2 regions of the Erwinia billingiae Eb661 genome follow, and region 1 is predicted to be linked to the other one. Evidence: predicted binding sites of a transcription regulator. Region 1 holds the regulator's gene; the other holds the start of a gene.
The links. Region 1 encodes PurR, which represses purine synthesis genes. Its sites were predicted from a motif close to CANGCAAACGTTTGCNTG; they were not measured.
Positions count from the first base shown of each region.

Region 2: the regulator PurR is predicted to act here: its motif matches at 2,261-2,278, upstream of purT (formate-dependent phosphoribosylglycinamide formyltransferase).

Region 1 is NC_014306.1:2,166,797-2,171,604, reverse strand. It holds gene EBC_RS11415 (Grx4 family monothiol glutaredoxin) at 1-71, opposite strand, end outside; gene EBC_RS11410 (C40 family peptidase) at 444-1,283, shown strand; gene cydH (cytochrome bd-I oxidase subunit CydH) at 1,327-1,416, opposite strand; gene purR (HTH-type transcriptional repressor PurR) at 1,701-2,726, shown strand; gene punR (DNA-binding transcriptional activator PunR) at 2,775-3,686, opposite strand; gene punC (purine nucleoside transporter PunC) at 3,800-4,808, shown strand, end outside.
Region 2 is NC_014306.1:2,804,026-2,808,833, forward strand. It holds gene EBC_RS14200 (tellurite resistance TerB family protein) at 1-616, opposite strand, end outside; gene EBC_RS14205 (sugar phosphate isomerase/epimerase family protein) at 840-1,667, shown strand; gene EBC_RS14210 (YebG family protein) at 1,774-2,181, opposite strand; gene purT (formate-dependent phosphoribosylglycinamide formyltransferase) at 2,319-3,497, shown strand; gene EBC_RS14220 (bifunctional 4-hydroxy-2-oxoglutarate aldolase/2-dehydro-3-deoxy-phosphogluconate aldolase) at 3,568-4,206, opposite strand; gene zwf (glucose-6-phosphate dehydrogenase) at 4,411-4,808, opposite strand, start outside.

The sequences.
Region 1 (4,808 bases):
GGTGAGCCTTTCATGTACAGCAGAATCGGGTTTTCTGCTATCTGGCGCTCAATTTTTTCAATAGTACTCATAAATGGCTTCCTTAATCGGATACTTCGTGTCTATTTATTGTAGCGACTCTGCGGGCCCGATGAAAACGACATTTTTTAACAGTTGGGCACGCCCTCAGAGCCGCCAGCGTGCAGGCGATAGCGTTAAAATAACATTTTCCTATTGCTTTCGCTGGATTAATGCATGAGAAAAGCACAGGTTTTGCGCAGATAAACAGCTGATTTGGCTAATTTTTACAGTTTTTACTTGCTCTGTATCATTGAAACAAAAAAGACCTTACCTTTTGTTAATGAGTTAGATTAGAATTGCAAAATGACGCTGCTGAAAGGCAGAACTCCCTGTTTCTGGCAAGCTGTGGCCTCTGGTCGTAGCACAAACTGTTAATGGTAACGATGCGTTTACTTATCACGCTCTTCATGCTGGCCTTTGCCCAGCTGTTTTTCAATATGGCGCACGCATCGCCACATGCCCCTATTAATGCAAATCATCATAAGGCAGATAGCGGCACGCCTGCCCGAGAGGATGAGCGACGTAAACGCCGACCGGTTAAAGCCAACAGCACCAAAAAAGTTAAAGAATCCACCAGCAAAAAATCTCGCTTAACCTCAGTACAAAAGTTGAAGCTTAAAAAGAAACCTTCGCTGCAAACCGCCTCTGTTCAGACTGCCCCGTTGCACTCCAGCAAATACAAAAAGAAAACCACCTTAAACGCCGGAAATAAACGCTATGGCCGCCATCGTGGCAAGGTTGTCGATACTGCTGAAGAGCTGACGTCAGACTCTGTTTCTGCGCCATTAAAGTTAAGTAAAGCTCACCGCGCCCGCTATCAAAAAGCCCGTGAAACCGCGATGACCAAACTGATGGGCCAGCTGGGTAAACCTTACCAATGGGGCGGAACGTCGCCTAAAACCGGCTTCGATTGCAGCGGCCTGGTGTGGTATGCCTACAAGGATTTAGTGAAGTTTAAAATCCCGCGCACGGCGAATGAGATGTATCACCTGCATGATGCGGCTTCGATAAAGCGTGATGAGCTGGAGAAAGGCGATTTAGTCTTCTTCCGCATTAACGGGCGCGAGACGGCAGATCATGTTGGCGTGTATCTGGGTGGTGGGAAGTTTATTCAGTCGCCACGTACTGGCAAGGATATTCAGGTCAGCGCTCTGGCAGATGATTACTGGCAGCGCCACTATATTGGTGCCCGCCGGATGATGACGCCAAAAACCATTCGATAGCGGAAATACTCAGAGCCGATCGTCAGACCGGCCCTGTTTGCACTTAATGCATAATCGCGGTGAAGCTAAACGCCATAATCATCAACAGTGCGCAAACCGTGGTCAGTAAAGAGAACTTCAGATCGGTATCCATTTTTAATCCTAAATAGCCCTACAGTTTATGATGCCATCAATTTTCCCATACTTGACGGTAAAAATCTCGTTTTCTCTGCCAAGCCTTGTTAGAATTCTTTTTTTGTTGCGCAACGGCCCGCACCTTAAGGTGTTTAGCGGTCTTTAATCAGCGCTTTTTCCTTCCTGACGACTCCGGACAGCAACTAAAAAACGACTTCAGACGTCAGGTTTTCGATCTCACCAGGCAAACGATTAACAACAGGCTTATCAAACGGTTAAGATAGGCGCAGGAGTAGTTATTTCATGGCAACAATTAAAGATGTGGCAAAGCAAGCCGGGGTGTCCACCACCACCGTCTCCCACGTCATCAACAAGACCCGTTTCGTTGCAGAAGAAACGCGGGAAGCCGTGTGGGCCGCCATTAAGGCGCTCCACTATTCACCCAGCGCGGTTGCCCGTAGTCTGAAGGTGAATCACACCAAAACCATCGGGCTGCTGGCTACTTCGAGCGAGGCGCCCTATTTCGCCGAAATTATTGAAGCCATTGAAAACCGCTGTTTTGCCAAAGGCTACACGCTGATCCTCGGTAACGCCCACAATGATCTTGCCAAGCAGCAGGCCTATCTGTCGATGATGGCGCAGAAACGCGTGGATGGCCTGCTGGTGATGTGTTCCGAATACCCTGACGAGTTGATCACCATGCTGGAAGATAACCGCAATATTCCGATGGTGGTGATGGACTGGGGCAAATCGCGCGGTGACTTTACCGATACGGTAGAAGACAACGCCTTTGAAGGCGGTTATCTGGCTGGCCGTTATCTGATCGACCGTGGGCATCGAGATATTGGTGTCATCCCGGGTCAGATGGAGCGCAACACCGGCGGTGGCCGTCTTGCCGGATTTATGAAAGCATTGTCTGAAGCGGGGATTACCTTGCGTGACGAGTGGCTGGTTCAGGGCAATTTCGAACCTGAATCAGGTCACCAGGCGATGCAGCAAATCCTCTCGCAGAAGCAGCGTCCAACGGCGGTGTTCTGCGGTGGCGATGTGATGGCGATGGGCGCAATTTGTGCGGCTGATGAGATGGGCCTGCGCGTTCCGCAGGATATATCGGTAATCGGGTACGATAACGTACGCAACGCCCGTTACTTCACACCGGCCCTGACCACGGTTCACCAGCCAAAAGAACAGCTGGGCGAAACCGCCTTCGATATGCTGTTAGATCGTATCACCAGCAAGCGTGAAGAACCGCAGACGATTGAAGTACATCCTACGTTGATCGAACGCCGTTCGGTTGCCGATGGTCCCTTCCTGGATTACCGCCGCTAGTCCCGCTCAGTGCTGAGGGCGAATTCTCCCTCAGCACACCCAATTGGCTCAGGGCTCTTCCTTCAGCCATTCACTGTTCAGCGTGTCACTGTCACCCAGATAATCCAGCAACCAGCTCAGCGCCGGTGAAGCCTGCTGCTCAGACCAGCTCACGCAGCACGGACTGTCCGGAAATCCGCCTTCCAGCGTCAATTCATGCAAAGCGCCTTTTTGCAGCAGCGGTTGCGCCAGATGGCCCGGTACCATCCCCACGCATAAGCCCGCCAGCAGGCAGTCAAATGCGCTTTCCCAGTCTGGCACCACCAGCCGCCGCTGATTATCCAGCGTCCATGTGGTGCGTTTCGGCAAGGCTCTTGAGGTATCTTCCAGCACCAGTGAAGGCCATTCGCCAATGGCCTCTTCACTGGTTTCTGCGTGCTGACGTGCCAGCGGATGATCCGCGGCAACCACACAGCGCCAGTTGAGCGCGCCCATATTGCGGAAGGCGAAGCGGCCACCTACCGGGATAGCCTGTGTCGCGCCGATGGCCACATCCACCCGCCCGTCGGCCAACGCATCCCAGACGCCGTTAAAAACTTCTGCTGACAGATGCAGTTCCATATCCGGAAAGTGCCGATAAAAGTCGACTACCAGCTGTCGGGTTCGCTGAGATTTAACGATGCGATCGACGGCGATATTAATTTGCCCTCGCCAGCCGTTAGCGACCTGCTGGCACTGCCGTCGGGTGGCGAGCATTTTTTTGATGACACTGCGGCCCTCCTGGATAAATACTCGTCCCGCATCGGTCAGCACCACATCACGGTGGCGACGCTCAAACAACGGCACGGCAAGCCATTCTTCCAGCTGCCGCACGGTATAACTGATGGCTGAGGGTACGCGATGGAGCTCTGCGGCGGCAGCGGTAAAACTGCCGCTGCGGGCAACTGCATCAACCACTTCAAGGGAATGTTCTGACCACATAATCTGCCTGCAATATTTTTGAACGCAACCTGCAAATATTACCGTTTCACAAGCTGTATGGCACGCGATTACACTCTGCGGCGTTTCGTTCATCACAAATAAAGAGCAAAAGAATGCCTTCGAAAGGATTTATTGTTTACCTGGCGCTGTTAAGCGTGGCAGGTTTCCTCGCTACCGATATGTACCTGCCTGCCTTTGGTGCCATGCAACAAGACCTGCAAACCGATGCCGGGATCATCAGCGCCAGCCTCAGCCTGTTCCTGGCGGGTTTTGCCATCGCCCAGCTGTTTTGGGGTCCGTTGTCGGATCGTATTGGCCGTAAGCCTGTGCTGTTGATGGGTCTGAGTCTGTTCGCCGTCAGTTGTGGCGCGATGTGGTGGGTAGATTCTGCTGCGGCCCTGCTGGCGTTGCGCTTTGTGCAAGCGGTGGGGATTTGTGCTGCTGCAGTCAGCTGGCAGGCACTGGTCGTCGACCGCTATTCCGCCAGCCAGGCAAATCGCGTATTCGCCTCCATCATGCCGTTAGTGGCACTCTCGCCTGCGCTCGCGCCGTTACTGGGCGCCTGGTTACTCAACCATTTCAGCTGGCGCGCCATTTTTGTCGCGCTGTTGCTGGTCGCAGTGGTGCTGCTGATTTCCACCTTGTTCCTCGCCCCAACGGTGAAGAAGCCGGTGGTGGATGGCGTGAAGAAAATGGGCTTTTTCAGCCTGTTAAAATCGCCGGTTTACAGTGGTAACGTGCTGATTTATGCCGCCTGTTCAGCCAGCTTCTTCGCCTGGCTGACCGGTTCGCCCTTCATTCTCGGCGATCTTGGCATGTCTCCCGGTGACATTGGGCTGAGCTACGTGCCTCAGACGCTGGCCTTTTTGATTGGCGGATTCGGCTGCCGAACGTTGCTGAAACACACTGAAGGCCGCTCCCTGCTGCCCTGGTTACTGGCAATCTATTCACTCAGCATTGTGGCTTTTTTTATCGCCGCGCAGATTGAAGATCCGTCTATGGTGGCGTTATTGCTGCCGTTCTGCGGTATGGCGTTAGCAAACGGTGCGATTTATCCGATTGTCGTGTCGAATGCCCTCTTACCTTTCCCGCAATCGAGTGGTAAAGCCGCTGCCCTGCAGA
Region 2 (4,808 bases), 640 kb from region 1:
CTGCCATGCTGTCGCGCACGTCCTGAGGGATTTTCAGTTCATCACCCAGCGCCTGAAGGTAGCTGCGCTCCATAAAGTGGTCGACGTCGATCACCAGGTTGCTGAGGAAATAGACCTCCAGCGCCTCTTCTTCGTTTTTCACGTCCACGGCCAGTTTTTGTGGGTCAAGCGGCATATCAATCGCCTGCTGTATCAGCCGCTCGCCATCTGCGCCAAGCCCGGACTGATGGATATGCTCGTTAATGGCCTGTCGTTCCTGGGTATCAATATGCCCGTCGCTTTTCGCGGCGAAGACCAGCGCCTGCACCAGACGCTCGGCCCGGCGATCAACGGGTGACTGCTGCTGACCGAATTGCGGCTGATCCTGATGGGTTTCGCTTACCCGATCCTTATACTTTTTCCACAGTACGGCACCTGCTGCGGCGCTACCGCCGATGATCAGCGCATTTTTGCCATACTTGGTCAGCAGACTACGAGAGGATTTGCTGGCAATCAGCAAACCGGCCAGTCCGCCAAGCGCGCCCGGTGCCAGCATTTTACTAAGGCCTTCACCGCCGCCTTTGCCGTCTTTACTGCCTCCCAGTACCGTTTGAATCTGTTGCAGCCAGTTACTCATTGCCTTTCCTTCTTCAGCGGAAAACAACCAGCATAGAGCGACTTGCGTCAAGAAGCGTCAAAGCAGGAAAAGCCTGGAAAACCTTCACGGCCAGTAGACGCTAAGCCGTCAGCTATACTTAGCCCACCAGTCGAACCTTCTGGTTCATATTGCCTCGCCAAAAGCGGCGGCTGAACCGACTGGATTTGTTTTTTTAAAGCACTGGCGTAAGGGAAAAATCATCATGAGATTCAATAATAATCCGCTGTTTATCAATACGGTTCTGCTTGGCGGCAGCACAGAAGAGAAGTTGAAGGCTGCCAGCCAGGCCGGGTTTGATCAGGTTGAGCTCTGGCGTCAGGACGTGGAGGCAGCCAGCGGCGATGCCAGTGATGTGGCCAAATTACTGGATAACCACCGCCTGGCCCTGACGGATTACCAGGTGCTGCTGGATTTTGACGGCGCGCCAGACGGTCAGCGAGAGAGTAAACGCCAGGAAGCTCTGCAGATGCTGGATACCGCCGTTGAACTGGGCGCAACAACCTTGCTGACGCCTGCATCTACCCATCAGGGCTGCATTGCAGATCGTGAAGAGGAAGATATCCGCTGGCTGGCCCGCCAGGCAGGCAAACGTGGCCTGCGCGTGGCCTTTGAGGCCATGGCCTGGAGCACGCATATCAACAATACGGCGGCGGCATGGCAGCTGGTGCAAAAGGTCAATGAACCCAATCTGGGATTGGTGGTGGATGCGTTTCACATTTTCGTGCTGAACCGCACGGTGGACGATCTGGCGGGGATTCCGATGGATAAGATCTTCCTGGTCCAGCTGTCCGACCTGGTTACCCTTCCCAGCCACGATCATCTGGTGGATGTGGCACGCCATCAGCGTTTATTGCCAGCCGAAGGAAATTTCCCGCTTTCATCCCTGGCTGACTATCTGCATCAGCAAGGCTATTCAGGCCCGATAGGACTGGAAGTGTTCAGCGATCGTTATCATCAACTGCCGCCGGCAGAGGTGGCCAGCAAAGCGCTGCAGTCGTTGAAAAAGGTGTTATCCGGCGGCGATCGTTAACGGTAGCCGGTGAAGGAAATCACTAACAGGGAAGAATTAAGGCGAGGTTTCTGGCGCGTCAGGGAAAAATACCCTGCGCGCCACAGGCTGTGATGAAGTAAAAGGATCAGGCCGCTTTAACGGTTCGTGCAGCCGACTTTGCTTTGGCCGCTTTGCCCGTTGAGGCTTCCGGCTCTTCCGCACCGGACTCTTCAGTCGGTTGATCTGCTGCAGCTTCAGCGCTGTCTTGTTCAACGTTCGGTTCAGCATCATTGCCAACGGCGGCGGTCTCGCTCGTCTCAGGCATCTTGCTGGTGCGCAGAATATGCTGCACGGCGTCTTTATTCTCCGCCAGGAACATGCCCAGCGCTTCACGCTGTGGTTCTTCCATGTCCAGAGGCGCCACGCTCAACCAGTCAGAAAAGGCTTCTGCCATATCGAGCATTTTATCGTACGCGTCGGCTTCTTTCTTACTGGCGAATGTCATCTTTTCCTCACCTTTTCTGACGACAACATATTTGATTTCAACAGCCATAATCCACACCTCAGTTAACTGTATTTTTATACAGTATATCAGACGTCTCTTTTTCGCTCAACCCTGGAAAGCGGATGTACGCGCAATCGTTTTCGTTTATACTGCGCGCGTTTTTTCCATCCAATCAGGTAGAGATTATGACCACTCTTGGTACCGCGCTGCGCCCTGCCGCAACCCGCGTAATGCTGTTAGGTTCAGGTGAACTGGGCAAAGAAGTGGCGCTGGAATGCCAGCGTCTTGGCGTTGAAGTGATTGCCGTCGATCGTTATGCCGATGCACCCGCAATGCACGTGGCGCACCGCAGCCACGTCATCAACATGCTGGATGGTGAAGCGTTGAAAGCGCTGGTGGCGCTCGAGCGCCCGGATTACATCGTGCCGGAAATTGAAGCCATCGCCACCGATATGCTGATTGAGCTGGAAAAACAGGGTCAACACGTGGTGCCAACCGCCCGCGCTGCCCGCCTGACCATGAACCGCGAAGGGATCCGTCGCCTGGCGGCAGAAGAGCTGGCGTTGCCCACCTCCACCTACCGCTTTGCCGACAGCCAGCAGGCGTTTAATCAGGCGGCTGACGAAATCGGCTTCCCGTGCATCGTGAAGCCGGTGATGAGCTCGTCAGGTAAAGGCCAGAGCTTTATCCGCGAAGCGTCACAGTTGGATGCGGCCTGGGAATACGCGCAGCAAGGCGGACGTGCGGGTGCTGGCCGGGTAATCGTTGAAGGTGTGGTGAAGTTTGATTTCGAAATCACCCTGCTGACCATCAGCGCGGTAGACGGCATTCACTTCTGCGCGCCGATTGGTCACCGTCAGGAAGATGGCGACTACCGTGAATCCTGGCAGCCGCAGCAGATGAGCGCCCTCGCGCTACAACGTGCTGAGCAGATTGCCGAAGAAGTGGTTAAGGCGCTGGGCGGCCACGGCCTGTTTGGTGTTGAGCTGTTTGTCTGTGGTGATGAGGTGGTGTTCAGTGAAGTTTCCCCTCGCCCACATGACACCGGCATGGTGACGCTGATCTCTCAGGACCTGTCCGAATTTGCCCTGCACGTGCGTGCCTTCCTCGATCTGCCGATTGGCGGCATTCGTCAGTATGGCGCCGCCGCATCTGCGGTGATCCTGCCAGAACTGGATAGCGATAACGTGCAGTTTGCCAATCTGGGTGGCGTGCTGGGCGCCGGTCTGCAGGTGCGTCTGTTCGGCAAACCGGAAGTTCGGGGTAAGCGCCGTCTCGGCGTGGCGCTGGCCACGGGCGAGAACATCGATGATGCGGTACAGCGCGCGATTACCTGTGCAGCCGGTGTGAAAGTCAGCGGATAAACGCGCTTTCGTGCCGACAAAAAAGGGATGGCCTGTGCCATCCCTTTTGTTTTATGCCTGATCCAACGTCTTATCGCGCGCCAGCTACCGCTTCTTTGGCCAACTGGGTGATACGATCGTAATCCCCTGCTTCCAGCGCATCAGCCGGAACCAGCCAGGAACCACCAATACAGAGCACGCTTTTCAGCGCCAGATAGTCACGGTAGTTGGCCGGCGAAATGCCGCCCGTCGGGCAGAAACGCACCTGAGGGAACGGGCCGCCAATCGCCTGCAGCGCCTTCACGCCACCGTTGGCTTCAGCCGGGAAGAATTTAAATTCACGCAGGCCATAATCCAGACCGGTCATCAGTTCCGACACCGTGCTGATGCCAGGAATTAACGGCACCGGGCCATCAACCGCTGCGCGTAACAGCGATTCGGTCACGCCAGGACTGATAACAAACTGCGCACCGGCATCGGTCACTTCTTTCAGCTGCTGGACGTTAAGTACCGTGCCCGCACCCACAATGGCTTCCGGCACTTCGCGGATCATCGCTTTCAGGGCATCCATCGCGCAGGGTGTTCTCAGCGTGACTTCTAATACTTTCACTCCGCCCGCCACCAGCGCTTTCGCCATTGGCACCGCGTGCTCAAGTTTGTTTACCACAATTACCGGCACCACAGGGCCAGTGGTCAGGATTTGCTCGGCGCTGGTCTTCCAGTTAGTCATCTTTCTGCTTCTCCAAAGCGACGCGCGTGGCGTCAGGACAGGAATACAGCCTCTACCATACAGGATTGCCCTTCCCTGCGTCCATGCGCTATCGCGGATTTTTAAAACTACGGTTCATTTTCTCTACGTCGCTTTTTGCCCACGCCTGCGCAAAAAAAAGCCCCGTAGCAGAGACGGGGCTTGAGAGCAGGCAGTCATGGGCTATTAGCCGATATCGTTCCAGGAACGGCCATCGCGGGTGATCATCGCCACAGAGGCAACCGGTCCCCAGGTTCCTGCCTGATAAGGCTTAGGCGCTTCGTTATCGCCAGCCCAGGCTTCCATGATGGAGTCGACCCACTTCCAGGCTTCTTCCACTTCATCACGGCGGACAAACAGCGCCTGAATACCGCGCATGGTCTCCAGCAACAGGCGCTCGTAAGCATCTGCCAGGTGAGACTGGTTGAAGGTCTCAGAGAAGCTCAGATCCAGCTTGGTGGTTTGCAGGTTGTGTTTGTGATCCAGACCCGGGACTTTGTTCAGAATCTGAATATCCACACCTTCATCCGGCTGCAGACGAATGGTCAGTTTATTCTGCGGCAGCTCCTGCCAGGAATCTTTGA